One region of the Adlercreutzia muris genome, then DNA from elsewhere that is predicted to be linked to it. Evidence: predicted binding sites of a transcription regulator. Region 1 holds the regulator's gene; each other region holds the start of a gene.
The links. The regulator HrcA, encoded in region 1, represses chaperone genes, less so after heat shock. The targets are predictions, from matches to a motif close to TNTTAGCANNCNNNNNNNNNGNNTGCTAANA.
Positions count from the first base shown of each region.

Region 1 (5,335 bases):
CCACGATGAGATCGGCCTCGGCCACAGGCGACGGCGCTCCCCCGCGTCCGGCGAGCAACCGCTCGAAGCCATCGGCCTCCACGCGGTTCACCTTGCAGCCCAGGTTCACCACGGCGAAGCGGAAGGCGGCCCTACGCATCGGCGATCTCCGCCGACGGGAACATCGCCGCGAAGCCCTCGGCCGCTGGCGAGGGGGCCGGGAGAACCGTCCCCGCATCTTCTTCGACCCGCTCGATCTCAGCCCTCTCAGGGCCGTTCCCCATGGCGCCGAGCTCGTAGAGCGCCAGGGCCGGGGCCACGATGCCCGCCGTCTCGGTGCGCAAGATAGAGGGCCCCAGCGTGACGAGGCGGGCACGGGGGTTGCTCGCCAGAAGCGCGCGCACCTCCTCTTCGGCCAGGCCGCCCTCGGGGCCCACCACCACAGCGATGCGGGCATCGTCCGCAGGGGTGCGCGTGGCGGCGAGAGCGCCTTGGATCGCTTCGCGTAGGCTCGCGCTGCCGGGCGCCTCCTCCCAGCACACGAGCACGGCCGTGGCGCCTTCGAGCCGCGCGCAGGCCTCCCCCACGGTCGCCGGCTCGCTCACCTCGGGAATGCGAGCCTGCCCCGACTGCATAGCCGCGCTCTTGGCGATGGCGCGCCAGCGCTCGGTCTTGGCCGCGGCCTTCTTGCCGTCCAGCTTCACCACCGAGCGCCTGCAGGTCAGGGGCACGAAGGCCGCCACGCCCACCTCGGTGGCATGGCGGATGACCGTCTCCATCTTGTCGCCCTTGGCCAGGCCCTGGAGCAATATCACCTGAGGACCTTCCGCGGGCGCCTCCTCGTGACGGGCGATGGAGACGAGCGGCAACCCGTCGGAGATATCGATGATCTCGCACTCGAAGTAGTCGCTTGCCCCGTCGATAACGGCGATGTGCTCGCCCGCAGCCAGGCGCAGCACCTTCGCGTGCTTCGCGTCGTCGGCCGCCAGCCGCAGTGGAAACACCGCCTCCGTCTCGGCAGCGAGCACCTGGTTCTCTAGGAAGAATCGCGGTAGGGACATGGACCGCTCCCCTATTCGAAGATATCCCGCAGCTTCTGCAGCGGCGAGCGCTTCTCATCCACGGTCTCGCCCATCTCGGCGGCCAGTTCCTCCAAAAGCTCGCGCTCGCGCTTGGAGAGCTTCGTGGGAATCTCCACGTCGATGTGGGCGAACAGGTCGCCCCGCATGTCGCTCTTCAGGCGCGGCATGCCGAAGCCCTTTACGCGCACCACCTGGTCGTTCTGACACCCCTCGGGGATCTTCACCGTGACCTTCTCGTCCTCGAAGATGCCGTCGATCTCGATATCGGCACCGAGGGCCGCCTGCACCATGGGCACCACGAGCTTGCAGTGCAGGTTGTCCCCGTCGCGCTCGAAGAACTCGTCCGGGGCGATGCGCACGGTGACGATGAGGTCGCCGGCCGGCGCGCCCTGCATGCCCGCCTCGCCGAAGCCGTGGATGCGCAGCTGCTGGCCGTCGCGGATGCCCCGGGGAACCTCCACCGACACGCGCTGGCGGTCGGGCACGCGGCCCTGGCCCTCGCACTCGGGGCAGGGGTTCTCGATAATGGTGCCAGTGCCGTGGCATTCGGGGCACGTGGTGGCCGACTGCATGTCGCCGAGGAAGGTGTGCTGCACGGTGACGACCCGGCCGCGGCCGTCGCATTCAGGGCAGGTGACCTCCTTGCCGCCCTCGCCGAGGCCCGTGCCGTCGCAGTCGGGGCACGGCGCCAAGCGATCATAGACGATCTCCTTCTTCTCGCCGGTGGCCGCCTCCTTCAGGCTGATGCGGATGCCCACGCCCATGTCGCGGCCGTCCTTGCGCACCTGGCGTCCGCCCCCGGCCGCCGCGCCGCCGAAGAAAGTGGAGAAGATGTCGCCCATGCCGCCGAAGCCGCCGCCGAACAAGTCCTCGAAGTCGATGTTCACACCGCCGTAGGGGCCCGCGCCGCCCGCAGCCCCGGGCACGGTGCCGAAGCGGTCGTAGGCGGCCTTCTTCTGCGGATCGCTCAGCACGTCGTAGGCCTCGTTCAATTCCTTGAACTGGTCTTCCGCATCGGGCGCCTTGTTCACATCCGGATGCAGCTCCCGGGCGCGGTGGCGGAACGCCTTCTTAATCTCGGTTTCGGAGGCGTCGCGGGAGACGCCGAGGATTTCGTAGAGGTCCTTCGTTGCGGCCATAGTGGAACGTCTTGCCTTTCTGATGGGTCGTACAAAAGTCGGTGGCGCCGCTAGTCGTCGCAGAGCACGCTCTGGGCGGCGCGCACGGCGCGGATAGCGTTGCCGTAGTTCATGCGGGTGGGGCCGATAACGGCGACGACGCCCTCGCTGTCGCCGCGGCCGTAGGAACAGGCCACGATGGAGATGCCGGCCAGCTCCGAGGCAGGGTTCTCCCGTCCGATGCGCACCATGACGGGGCTTTCCCCCTCCACCGTGTCGTCGAAGGTGTGCAGGAGCACTTCGTCGTCCTCGAGTACCTCCATGACCGGCAAGAGCGCCTTGGCGTCGCTGAACTCCGGTTGGCGCAGAAGAGACGAGATGCCGAGGCTATGGGCCCGGTTCCCGTCGCTCACGCCGAGGCACTCCACCACCTCGTCGATGACGAGTTGCACGAGGGGATCGCGCAGGGCCTCAATGGCGCTCGCGTCCAGAGAGCGGCGCACGTCCCGGGCCGACTGGCCCACGAGCAGCCGGTTCAGCAGGTTCTGGGCCGCCGCCAGCTCATCGGATGTGACCTCTTCGGAGAAGGCGACCGTGCGGTTGGCCACCTGGCCGTCATCGGCCACCACGATGATGATGGCCTGCCACACCGACAGGGACACGAGGGTGATCTGGCAAATGCGGCCGGCGAAGACCGAGGGGGCCATGACGATGGAGAGACAGTCGGTGAGCCGCGCCAGGGCGGCGGATGTGCGCTCCATGAGGGCATCCAGCTCGCAGGCGGCCCCGCGCAGCTCGTCCATCATGGCGGGATGGGGCCGCTCCTCCTCGGCGAGGCCCGACGAGAGCAGCTCGTCGACGAAGGTGCGGTAGCCGGCATCGGTGGGCACACGGCCGGCCGAGGTGTGGGGCTGCTGGATGAAGCCCGCGTCCTCCAGGGCGGATAGGTCGTTGCGCACCGTGGCCGGGCTCACGCCGAGCCGGTGGCGCTCGGTGAGCGTGCGCGATCCCACGGGCAGCGCGTACTCGATGTAGTCCTCGATCAGCGCGCGCAGCACCCTCTGGCGTCGCTCCGACAGCATGGCCGCTCCTTTCGCTTCCCCGCCGGCGCCCCCCTGCGGGCGCGCCGTTGTTGACGCTATTTTAGCAACCAAGCGGCGAGAGTGCTAACGAAAGGGCCGATCTCGACGCAAGCGACACATGGGAGCAGGCGGAAGGCGCGCAGGGGTCCACGGCTCCCGCCGCCCGACCCAGACGGCACCGGGCCGGTCGCGGCCACGGCCTCAGGGCGCCAAATCCAGCAGGCGGCCGTAGAGCTCGTTGCCACAGAGCCAGCCGCGCTCGGTGGGGCGCCAGCGGCCGCCCCGGTGCTCGGCGAGGCCGAGGGCCGCCAGCTCGTCGAAGACGGCCGCCACCGCCCCGGCGCCGATGGTCGCCGCCGCCCGGGCGATGCGCTCGTCGGAGACGCCCTGGGCCATGCGCATGGCCAGCATGAGGTCCTCGGCCGCCATCTGCCGCGCGTTCAGGTCGTCCACCACGCGCCCGTCCTGCACCCGCATGCGGCGCTCGGCGTTCTGGGTCATAGTCGCCGCCGAGCGGCCGAGTCCCAGGTAGGGCACGCCGGTCCAGTAGGCGGTGTTGTGGCGGCTCTCGAACCCGGGGCGGGCGTAGCTGGCCACCTCGTAGCGGATAAAGCCGGCCTCCCCCAGGATGCGCTCCGCTGCCTCCATGCACGCAGCCTCCACATCGTCATCCGGCTCGGCCATCTCGCCGCGCATGACGGCGGCATCGAAGGGCGTGTGCGGCTCGATGGCGAGCGGGTACACCGACACGTGGGTCACGCCCAGGGCCACGGCCTCGCGCACCGAGGCCTCGAAGGAGGCGAGGCTCTGGCCGGGGATACCACCCATGAGGTCCACCGACACGTTCCGGAACCGCTCCTGGGCCACGCGCACCGCCGCGCGGGCCGCCTCGGCGTCGTGGGCTCGCCCGAGGATGCGCAGCACCTCGTCGTCGAAGGACTGCACGCCGATGGACAGCCGGTTCACCCCGAGCGCCCAGATGTCGCGCACCATGGGCGCGGTCAGGCTCTCCGGGTTCGCCTCCATGGTGCACTCCACCTCGGGTTCCAGGTGCATGGCCGTGGAGAGCGCGTACAGCAGCATGGACAGCCGTCCCATGCCGATGTGGCTCGGCGTGCCCCCGCCGAGGTACACCGTCTCTATCTGGCCGAGCTTGCCCTCCCGAGAGGCGCGCCGCAACTGGAACACGAGCGATTCCACGTACTCGTCGATGACCGGCGAGTCGCGCTCGGTGGCCGCGGTGGCGAAATCGCAGTACCCGCATCGCTTCACGCAGAAGGGAATGTGCAGGTAGAGGGCTTTGTAGGGATCATAGGGCATAGAATAGTCTCTTTTCTAGCAACGCAGCTGACGCGACACCGGGTGCCTCAACCGAGCGAGTTCCGCAGCGACGAGAACAGGACTAGATGTCCTGTTCTCCAAAGCGAGGACTGTCTGAGCGAATTGAGGTATCCGGCGGCGCGTCAGCGGACAGATCACGAGTGCTCCTGGGCAATGAGCAGCAAGTCGCCGAACACCTGGTTGAAATCGTCGAGCGTGGTGCAGTAGTTGATGCGCCCGCGGGCCGCGGCGGCGCCGGGCAGGCCCGCCATATACCACATGGCGTGCTTGCGCATGCGCACGATGTTGCGCCCCTCGCGGTGGGTGAGCAGCTCGGCGTGGCGCCGGGCCATGGCAATGCGCTCGTCCACCGTGGGCGGCGCAGGCTCGGGCAGGCCCGCGAGCGCAGCCTGCACCTGGGAGAACAGCCACGGGTTGCCCTCGGCGCCCCGGGCGATCATCACGGCGTCGCAGCCGGTTTCCGCCGCCATGCGCACCGCGTCGGCGCCGCAGCGCACATCGCCGTTGCCCACCACGGGCACGCCCACCGCCTCCCGCACCCGGGCGATAACGCCCCAGTCGGCGGCGCCGCGGTACAACTGCTCGGCGAACCTCCCGTGTACGGTGACCCCATCGGCGCCAGCCTCTTCCATAGCCCGAGCGAAGGCTGGGGCCGTCTCATCGCCCTCGGCCCAGCCGCGGCGAAACTTCACCGTGACGGGATGCTCCACGGCTCCCTTCACGGACCGCACGA
Region 1 covers NZ_JBCLQK010000010.1:76,380-81,714, reverse strand. Annotated here, with positions in the region: gene AAK988_RS09660 (MiaB/RimO family radical SAM methylthiotransferase) at 1-139, opposite strand, end outside; gene AAK988_RS09655 (RsmE family RNA methyltransferase) at 132-1,040, opposite strand; gene dnaJ (molecular chaperone DnaJ) at 1,052-2,200, opposite strand; gene hrcA (heat-inducible transcriptional repressor HrcA) at 2,251-3,261, opposite strand; gene hemW (radical SAM family heme chaperone HemW) at 3,463-4,581, opposite strand; gene dusB (tRNA dihydrouridine synthase DusB) at 4,737-5,335, opposite strand, start outside.

Region 2 (5,335 bases), on a different contig from region 1:
CGATGACCACCTTCGCGCCCATGATGGAGAGGATGGTATTGCCCGGCACCGCCTCAGCTAGAAAGATGGGCAGCATCTCGTCGGAGGTGGACAGAAACACCGCGAACAACGTGCCGAGCGTGATAACGCGGCCCGCATACAGCGTGGCCGCTACGGCCGAGAAGCCGCACTGGGGCACCACGCCGAGGAAGGCGCCCACGATGGGACCGGCCGCTCCGGCGTGGCGGATGGCATTTTGGGTTCTCTCGCCCGTCTTGTGCTCGAGCCACTCCATGGCCAAGTAGGTGACCCACAGAAACGGGATGAGGTAGAGGGTGTCGGCCAGCGAGTGCTCCAGCACATGCTCGGCTATGTGCATGATTTCTTCCATAGGCTCATTGTAGAAGAAAGGCGGCCCGAGGGCCGCCTTTCCGTGTGTTAGTTTGTTGAGCGGTTACTCAACCGAAGACCCGAGGGCCTGCCGGCTTAGTACATCCCGCCGCCACCGCCCATGGCACCGGCCAGAGCGCTCAGATCGGGACCCTCCTTGGGGATCTCGTTGATGGTAGCCTCGGTGATGAGGATGAGAGCGGCCACAGAGGCTGCGGATTGCAGCGCGGTGCGGGTCACCTTCACCGGGTCGTTCACGCCCATCTCGATCATGTTGCCGTACTCGCCGTTGGCGCAGTTCAGACCCTCGCCGGCCGGCAGGCTCTTCACCTTCTCGACCACCACGGAGCCCTCGAAGCCCGCGTTCTGGGCGATGGCGCGCATGGGGGCCTCGATGGCCTTGCGGATGATGTTGATGCCGACTTCCTCGTCCTTGTCGGCAGCCTCAACGGAGTCCAGGGCGCCGATGGCGTCCACCAGGGCCACGCCGCCGCCGGCGACGATGCCCTCCTCCACGGCCGCGCGGGTCGCCTGCAGGGCGTCCTCGATGCGGGACTTCTTCTCCTTCAGCTCGGACTCGGTAGCAGCGCCCACCTTCAGCACGGCCACGCCGCCGGACAGCTTCGCCAGGCGCTCCTGGGCCTTCTCGCGGTCGAAATCGGAGTCGACGCGCTCCAGCTCGGCGCGGATGATCTGGATGCGGTTCTGGATGTCTTCCTTCTTGCCGGCGCCGTCCACGATAAGGGCGGTGTCCTTGGTGACCTTCACGGTCTTGGCGGTGCCGAGCATCTCCATGGTGGCATCGGCCATGGTCATGCCGAAGTCCTTGTCGATGACCTGGGCGCCAGTGACCACGGCGATGTCCTCCAGGATGCGCTTACGACGATCACCGAAGCCGGGGGCCTTGATGGCCACCACGGACAGGGTGCCGCGCAGACGGTTCAGCAGGATGGTGGAGAGAGCCTCGCCCTCCACGTCCTCGGCCACGATGAACAGCGGGCGGCCGGCGCGCATGACCTCCTCCAGCAGCGGAACCATGTCCTGGATGGAGTTGATCTTCATATCGGTGAGCAGCACGAAGGGATCCTTCAGCACCGCCTCCATCTTCTCCATGTCGGTGGCCATGTAGGGGGAGATGTAGCCGCGCTCGTACTGCATGCCCTCGACGATCTCCATGTCGATGCCGAAGATGGTCTGGGACTCCTCCACCGAGATGGCGCCGTCGTTGCCCACAGCGTCCATGGCCTCGGCGATCTTGTCGCCGATGGCGGCGTCGCCGGCGGAGATGCGGCCGACGTTCGCGATCTGCTCCTTGGTGGACACCGGAGTGGCAGCGGCCTTGATGGCATCCACGATGGCGTCGGTGGCCTTCTCGATGCCGCGGCGGATACCGAGGGCGTCAGCGCCGGCGGTCACGTTCTTCAGGCCCTCGGAGACGATGACGTCGGCCAGCAGCGTGGCGGTGGTGGTGCCGTCGCCGGCCACGTCGTTGGTCTTCACGGCCACTTCGCGCACCAGCTGGGCGCCCATGTTCTCCACGGGGTTCTCCAGCTCCACTTCCTTGGCCACGGTCACGCCGTCGTTGGTGATGAGCGGGGCGCCGTAGGACTTCTCCAGGGCCACGTAGCGGCCCTTGGGGCCGAGCGTCACCTTGACGGCATCGGCCAGCTTGGACACGCCCGCGGCCAGAGCGGAGCGAGCGTCGGTATCGAACTTGATTTCCTTAGCCATAAGTTCGCGTTCCTTTCGAGTTCTCTTCTATTTATTCAACCACAGCGTAAATGTCGTCGGCGCGGAGGATGAGCACGTTCTCGCCGTCCAGGGCGATCTCGGTGCCGCCGAACTTGCCGTAGATGACCTTGTCGCCGACCTTCACGGGCATGGGGATCAGCTTGCCGTCCTTGTCCATCTTGCCCTCGCCCACGGCGATGATGGTGCCGGTCTGCGGCTTCTCCTTGGCATCGGAGGCCAGGAAGAGACCGGACGCGGTGGTGACCTCGGCCTCGTCCTGCTTCAGGATGACGCGGTCGCCCAGAGGCTTCAAATTCATAGCTTGCCGTCCTTTCAATGGTTTGCGTAGTGCGGGTGCACAACCTCTCATTTAACCACTCGATCGGGTTAAGTGCTAGCACTCCGCAACTACGAGTGCTAAACAGGAAGACATCATAACAGCAACGCCGGAGAAAACAAGGGGTGCGGGAAGGAAAACTTGAGTTTTTTCCACTCAAGTTTCCTATGATTACGGCTTTTATCAGGGATTACCGTGATGCCGGGGAAACAAGCCCCGTCTCGTAAGCGAACACCACGAGCTGAGCCCGATCATGGGCGTCGGTCTTCGCCATGATGCGGGCCAGGTGGGTCTTCACCGTAGCCGGCGAGATGAACAGCTCCTCGGCGATCTCGTCGTTGGACAGACCGCGAGCCACCAGCATGAGAATCTCGCGCTCGCGGTCAGTAAGGCTGCCCAGCGCCGCTCGGCGCCCGTCGGCAGTTTCGGCGCTCCCCCAGCCGCCCCGGGGGCGAGCGGCCACGAAGGTCTCCACGAGCCGGCGCATCACCGAGGGCTGGATGAGCGCGTCACCGGCGGCCACCACGCGGATGGCGGCGGCGATGTCGTCGGGGTCAGCGTCCTTCAGCAGAAAGCCGCTCGCCCCTGCCCCCAGGGCGTCGTAGACGTACTCGTCGATATCGAAGGTGGTGAGCACCAGCACCCGGGTCCGGGCCAGCAGCGGGTTGGCCGTGATGGCGCGGCAGGCCTCGATGCCGCTCATCTCCGGCATGCGAATATCCATGAGCACTACATCGGGCCTGAGGCGCTGGGCCTCTTCCACAGCCTGGGAGCCGTTTCTGGCCTCGCCGACGATCTCGATGCCCTCGTAGGTGGAGAGGATCATCCTGAATCCCGAGCGCACGAGGTCCTGGTCGTCCACAACGAGCACGCGAATGGGCTCGGACTCAGTCATGGGTCTCCTCCTTCGAGGCGAGAGGAACGGCCGCGGCGATGCGGAAGCCGCCCCAAGGACTCTCGGTAGCGGCGAAGGTGCCGTGGAGCAGTCGGACGCGCTCGGCCATGCCCACCAAGCCGTGGTGGCCGCTTTCCGCAACCGACCCCGGGCCGCGGCCGTCGTCGTCCACCACGAGCCGAGCCACAGCGCCGTCCTCCACCGCAAGGACGATGGCGGCCCGAGCGGCCCCGGCATGGCGCACGATGTTGGTGGCCGCCTCCCGGGCGATGCCGAAGAGGGCCACGTCAATGTAGGCCGGCACGCGAGCGCGGTCGTAGCCCTCCATGGCCAGAGAGGTTTCGATGCCGGCCCCTTCCAGATAGCCCACGAGATCGGCCATACGGTCGGTGCCCTCGGTGGGGGCGGTCTCAGCCGGGCCCTCCCCGCTGCGCAGCACGCCGATCATGGCGCGGATCTCCTCCAGGGCCTCCTTCGCCGTAGAGCGCACCTCGGCGATGGCCGCCTGAGCTGCCACCGGATCGCGCTCCACGAGCCGCTCGGCCGCGGCGGCCTGGATGCTCACCGCCGACAGGGAGTGCGCCGTGATGTCGTGGACCTCCCGGGCGATGGACACCCGCTCGGCCTCGAGACGGCGGCGCGCCTCGGTCTCGCGGGTGCGCTCGGCCGCAGCGGCCCGCTCCTCAATGGCCCGGGCGCGCTCCTGATGCTCGCGCAGGGCGTAGCCCGCGAAGGCCGCAGCGAGCCCCAAAGCCCCGTTCTGGAAGAGGGTGAGCTGGGTCAGGATGCGAGACTGGTCGGGCGGGGGCGGTGCCACAAGCAGCAGGACGGCCAGCAGGGCGAAGGCCACGATTGCCTCGCCCCGGGGACGGCTGGCGGCCAGGGTGAACAGAGCCACAAGTGGCCCCACAACCGACAGGGCGATGCCGTTGAGCCGGGACTGGAGCAGCGCCCAGGCCACGATGCACCCGACAAACGCCACCCAGGGCAAGCGGCGCCGAACCACAAGGGGCGCGGTGGTGAGCGCGATGGCCCCTAAGGAGAAAGCCGTGGGCACCATGACCTGAATACCCATGAGCCGACGCATGAACTCGTCGGGAATGAGCAAGTTCACCGCCAGAGTGAACTGCAGGCAGCCGAAGCCGAAGGCACCGAGGGTCACCACCACGTCGATGAGCCAGTCGGTGGCGGTGAGTTTCTCGGTCTTTCCCAGCAGTGCATCCATGAGTACCATGGTAAACGAGAGCGGCCCCGGGCGCCATACTCCCGCCGGGGTAGTTACGAGGGCGTTATTCGTAGAAGGCCGCGGCGGGGTACGGAGGCTCCAAAGCCCGCTTGAAGGCGTTGGCCGCCGTGCGGGCGAGCACGTCGTCCACAAGGCGCCGAGTCGCTTCGGCCTCGTGTCCCTCGGCCACGAGGGCTGCAGCGACGGCCTCAGGGGCCCGCCCATGCTCCACGGCGGCCACGAGAATGCGATCCAGGGTGGCGTAGTCGATGCCGAGGGACTTCTCGTCCTCCTGGTCGGGCGACAACTCTGCCGAGGGCGGCTTCACGAATACGTTCACGGGAATGGGGCCGACATCGCCGGCTTCCACGGCTCGGCGATTACGGGCCCGGGCCATGGCGAACACATCGGTCTTATAGACGCCGCCCAAGGGGGCGAAGGCACCGGCCGTGTCGCCGTAGAGGGTGGAGTAGCCCATGGCCGCCTCAGACTTGTTCCCCGTGTTCAGCAGCAGCCATCCATGGGCGTTCGACAGCGCCATGAGACATACCATGCGGCAGCGGGCCTGGGTATTTTCGGCGGCCAAGCCCGCAAGCTCGCCCCCGCAGGCCCGGCCGAGAACCGTCTCGAAGGCCTCGAAGGGCTCGCAGATGAACACCGTATCTGCGGCGATGCCGAGGTTGGCGGCCAGGGCGCGGGCATCGGTGAGGGAGGATTCGCTGGAATAGGGCCCCGGCAGCATGACCCCGTGCACGGAGTCGGCACCCAGGGCATCGAC
Region 2 covers NZ_JBCLQK010000003.1:145,442-150,776, reverse strand. Annotated here, with positions in the region: gene AAK988_RS04345 (putative manganese transporter) at 1-370, opposite strand, end outside; gene groL (chaperonin GroEL) at 466-2,100, opposite strand; gene AAK988_RS04335 (co-chaperone GroES) at 2,132-2,419, opposite strand; gene AAK988_RS04330 (response regulator transcription factor) at 2,628-3,332, opposite strand; gene AAK988_RS04325 (sensor histidine kinase) at 3,325-4,557, opposite strand; gene nadE (NAD(+) synthase) at 4,622-5,335, opposite strand, start outside.
Region 2: a site for HrcA is predicted at 2,493-2,523, ahead of AAK988_RS04335 (co-chaperone GroES). Genes of this name have one in related genera too.

Region 3 (5,335 bases), on a different contig from region 1:
AACACCGTGCGCACCCACGCCAAGCACATTTACACGAAGCTGGACATCCACAAGCGCCAAGAACTGCTGGACATGCTGCACCAGCTGGACGCGTAGGGGACAGGACAACGGGATCGAATTGTGGGGAATTCGGCCGTTGGCCGATTGAGGCTATTACATTTGTCGCCCAAAACCTGTAGCCTCGGAACATTCGCTTTTTGACCGCGAGAGTTCTGAGAAAGAGGTAGACGCGTATGGCATTGGGTGTTGGAAGAAAAGAAATGATTATGGTGAGCGTGCTGCTGGTGGGCGTGCTGCTGGCGGTGCTGAACCAGACGCTGCTGTCGCCGGCGCTGCCGGCCATTATGGCCGACTTGCAGGTGGATGCCACCACGGTGCAGTGGCTGACGAGCGGCTATTCCCTCGTCGAGGCGGTGATCATCCCGCTGTCGGCGTACTTGATCGGGCGCTTCTCTACGCGCCAGCTGTTCATCTCGGCCTTCGTCATCTTCACGGTGGGCAGTCTGGCCGCCACCCTCGCGCCGAACTTCTGGGTGCTTCTGCTCGGCCGCGTGCTGCAGGCGGCTTGCACGGGCATGTCGATGCCCATGGTGTTCACGGTGATCCTGCTCGTGTTCCCCCGCGAGAAGCGCGGCACGGCCATGGGCGTCATCGGTCTCATCATCGGTTTCGCGCCGGCCGTGGGCCCGTCGGTGGCCGGCCTGCTGGTGGACTCGGTGGGCTGGCGAGCGCTGTTTGCCATCGTGACCGTGCTGTCGGTGATCGTGGTGGTGCTGGCCGTGGTCGTGCTGAAGAACTACGGCGACTTCGCCCGCGCCCCCTTCGACAAACTGTCGGTGGCCCTGTCCACGGTGGGTCTCGTGTGCCTGCTCTACGGCCTTTCCACCTTCGCATCCACGGATAACATGGCGCTGACCGCGGGCCTGATCGTGGCGGGTCTGGCGCTGTGCGTGCTGTACGTGGTGCGGCAGATGAAGCTGCCCGAGCCCATGCTGCAGGTGAGCATCCTGAAGGCGCGCAAGTACGCCATCGCGGTGATCATCATCGTGATCGTGCAGGCCGCGCTCATGGGCACCGGTGTGATCACGCCCCTCTACATCCAGGGCGTGCTCGGGTTCTCGGCCACGATGTCCGGCGTGGCCATGCTGCCGGGCGCGCTTATCGGCGCGCTCATGGGCCTCGTGTCGGGCCGGCTGTTCGATCGCTACGGCGTGCGCCGCGTGGTCATCCCCGGCGTGATCGTGGCCGTGCTGGGCGCCTCGGGTCTGGCGCGCCTCGGCATCGACAGCAGCTTCATCAACTTGACGCTTACGTATACCGTGCTAGTGGTGGGCCTCCAGTTCACCATGACGCCGCTGAATACCTGGGGCGTGAACTCGCTGGAGAACAGCGTGATCCAGCACGCCCAGGGCGTGTCGAACACCTTGAATCAGGTGGCGGCCTCCCTCGGCACGGCCGTGCTCGTGTCCATCTCGGCCCTGGCACCGGCGGTGGCGCCCGAGGCTGCGCCGCTCGAGCAGGCCTACCTGGGCGATCATATGGCCTACATGACCACCTTCATCCTGATGGGCGTGGCCGCGCTGGTCATCCTGTTCTTCGTGCGCGATGGCCGCAAGGGGGCCGCGGCGGCGGTGACGGCGGCCCAGGGCGGCCCCGAGCCCGTGGACTACGCGGCCGGCTTCGACGGCGTGACCGTGGATGCCTCCCGCGACGAGGCCATCGACCCCGAGCGCATCTACGTGGCCTCTGATGTGATGAACCGCCAGCCGGTCTGCGCGCTGGACACCGCCACCATGGAGGAGGTCATTCGCCTCATGGACGAGAATCAGACGAGCGGTCTGCCCGTGGTGAACGGGGAAGGGGCGCTCGTGGGCTTCGTGTCCGATGGCGATGTGGCCAGCTACCTGGGCAAGACCGAGATCTCGCTTTTGGACTCCACGCTGCTGAACGGCTACCGCTACGTGGACGACGAGAACGCCGTCACGCGCCTGCGCGAGCTTCTGGCTTTGAATGTCATGGCCGTGGCCACCCGCCGCGTCGTCGCCGTGGAGGCCGACACTCCCATCGACGAGGTGTGTACCCTGTTCGCCGCCAAGCGCATCAAGAAGGTGCCCGTGGTGAAGGACGGCAAGCTCGTCGGCGCCTTGTCCCGCCGCAACATCATGCGCTCCCTCGCAGAGGCCATCGACCTGTTGGAGAAGTAAGGCGACCCGCGCCCGTCGCAGGGCGACTGCGCATCCCTCGCTATTTCCCGCAGCTCACCCCTTCAAACGACCCGCCCTTGGCGGGTCGTTTTTCGTGTCCTCGGCTATGTACGAAAAAGATGATGGACGAAGGGTTTGTACAGCAGCTTGCTGCAAAAACTCCATGGAGCCACATAAGGGACGGATTGTGCTGAGGACGGACCGCGCCGGAACGGATTCCGTAGGGGCGGATTCCGTAGGGGCGGGCTTCAGCCCGCCCGCGACCTGCGGCGTGTCCCATCGGGCGGGCTGAAGCCCGCCCCTACGAGGATCGTCCGGTTTGCTGCCGCCCCTTACCCCCCAGCTCCCGCCATCCCATTTTCTGAACAAAACTTGATAGGTATTGACTTAGGTTTCCTTCTGCGTACAATGTGCTATTAGCACTCATAAAGGCAGACTGCCAACGTCTCTGTCGCCGCAGGTCAACGACTATATTTCAGCCCGATTGCACCGCGAGACGCCACCGGCGCGCGACGTACACTAAGGCGTCGGTCTGTCGATCCTAGGAAAGAAGGACTCACCTATGAGAAAGTTCAAGACTGAGAGCAAGAAGCTGCTCGACCTCATGATCAACTCCATCTACACCAATCGCGAGATCTTCCTGCGCGAGCTGATCTCCAATGCCTCGGATGCCGTGGACAAGCTGTACTTCCGCAGCCTCACCGACCCGGACGTGGCCGTGGGCCGCGATGATCTGGCCATTACCGTGGCCTTCGATGCCGAGGCGCGCACCGTGACCGTGTCCGACAACGGCATCGGCATGACCAAGGACGAGATGGACAAGAACCTGGGCACCATCGCCCATTCCGACTCCTACGAGTTCAAGGCCGCCCGCGCCGAGGAGGCCGCCGAGGCCGCAACCGAGGGCGAAGGCGAGCCCAAGGGCCTGAACGACCTCACCGACGTGGACATCATCGGCCAGTTCGGCGTGGGCTTCTACTCCGCCTTCATGGTGGGCAAGAAGGTGCGCGTCATCTCCCGCGCCGTGGGTTCCGACGAGGCCTGGGCCTGGGAGTCCGATGGCGTGGAGGGCTACGACATGGTCATCGCCGAGCGCCCCGAGCATGGCACCGACGTCATCGTGTACCTGAAGGACGACACCGACGAGGAGTCCTTCGGCACCTTCGCCACCGAACATGGCCTGACGCAGTTGATCAAGCGCTACAGCAACTATGTGCGCTACCCCATCAAGATGGAGGTCACCCGCACCCGCAAGGTGGAGGTGCCCGAGGCCGCCGAGAGCGACGCCGAGGCGCCCGCCGCGCCCCAGTGGGAGACCTACACCGAGATCGAGACCATCAACTCCATGATCCCCATCTGGAAGCGCCGCAAGTCGGAGGTCAGCCAGGAAGAGTACAACGAGTTCTACAAGACCGACTTCCACGACTTCGAGGATCCGGCCCGCACCATTTCGGTGCACGCTGAGGGCTCGCTCAACTACGACGCCCTGCTGTTCGTGCCGAGCCGCGCGCCGTGGGACATGTACTCGAAGGACTATCAGCGCGGCCTGGCCCTGTATTCGGCCAACGTGCTCATCATGGACAAGTGCGAGGAACTGCTGCCCGACTACTTCGGCTTCGTGCGCGGCGTGGTGGACTCCTCCGATCTCACGCTGAACATCTCCCGCGAAACGCTGCAGCACAACGGCCAGCTGCGTGCCATCGCCCGCCGCCTCGAGAAGAAGATCAAGGCCGACCTGGCGCAGATGCGCGATGACGACCGCGAGGCCTACGAGCAGTTCTTCGAGCAGTTCGGCCGCACCCTGAAGTTCGGCATCTACCAGAGCTACGGCATGGCGAAGGACGCCCTGGCCGACCTGCTGCTGTTCTATTCCGCCAAGCAGCAGAAGATGATCACCCTGGACGAGTACCTGGCCGACGCGCCGGCCGGGGCTGATGCCATCTTCTACGCCGCGGGCGATTCCCGCGAGCGCTTGGCAAGCATGCCGCTCGTGACCACGGTGCTTGCCAAGGGCTACGACGTGCTGCTGTGCGATGCCGACGTGGACGAGTTCTGCATGATGGCCATGGGCACCTACGGCGAGCACGCCGTGGATGGCGACGACGAGAACAAGCAGCCCTACTTCATCAAGAACGTAGGTGCCGAGGATTTGGGGCTTACCACCGAGGAGGAGAAGAAGGAGGCCGAAGAGGCCACCGAGAGCAACGCCGAGCTGTTCGCGGCCATGGGCGAGGCCCTGCAGGGCAAGGTGGAGCGCGTCGTGGTGTCAACCCGGCTCACCGATGCCCCGGCTGTGGTCACCAGCGAGGGCGGGGTGTCGCTGGCCATGGTGCAGGTGCTCAAGAGCCAGCCCGGTGCCGACGACCTGCCCGATTTGCACCTGGTGCTGGAAGTGAACGCCAAGCACCCGGTGTTCGCCACCCTGCAGGCGGCCCACGAGGCCGGCGACGACGGCAAGGTGCGCACCTACGCGGGTCTGCTGTTCGACCAGGCCCTGCTCGTGGAGGGCATCATGCCCGAAAACCCGCTCGCCTTCGCCCAGGCAGTCGCCGAGCTGATGAAGTAGGCGTGGCCGACAGACGCCGACGAGTACGGGGAATTCTCTCGAAGGGGCCGCGACGCGGCCCCTTTTCGTTAGGCGGGCCACTCCTCTTTTGCGCCTCGGCCCCTGCTCCTCGGCCTCCGCCTCCCTTTTTGCGCTTCCGCCTCCGCCGCCCTTTTTTGTGCTTCCGGTCCTTTCCCTGCGCTTCGCCTCCCCTGCGGTGTCTTTCTTCGCTGCCCCGCGTCGGTGCGGCTCCTTTGCGTCTGAAAGAGCTGATTCTGTGCAGTAAACTCCGCGAAATAGATGTCAGGCGGCTCATGCGGCGCGATGATTTCAACGGCTATTCAAGAAACGCCTGTTCAGAAGGGGCAGGGTTGGATATGGCTGCGCAGAAACATGCCTGCGGCTCAACTCAGGAGTCTATCTCGCGGCGTTTGCTGCACAAATTCCTTGTGAAGAGAAACACGGCAAGCGAGATGCCCATGAGCAGAAGCCCCGCGGCATCGAAGGCGATGAACAGGTTGATGCTGCTGGCGAGCAAATCGTGACCGGCGGGTAGGGTGGCGCGGATAGCGGACTCGCCGATAAG
Region 3 covers NZ_JBCLQK010000001.1:433,902-439,236, reverse strand. Annotated here, with positions in the region: gene AAK988_RS01715 (helix-turn-helix transcriptional regulator) at 1-96, shown strand, start outside; gene AAK988_RS01710 (MDR family MFS transporter) at 261-2,204, shown strand; gene htpG (molecular chaperone HtpG) at 2,767-4,770, shown strand; gene AAK988_RS01700 (hypothetical protein) at 5,159-5,335, opposite strand, start outside.
Region 3: a site for HrcA is predicted at 2,619-2,649, ahead of htpG (molecular chaperone HtpG). Genes of this name have one in related genera too.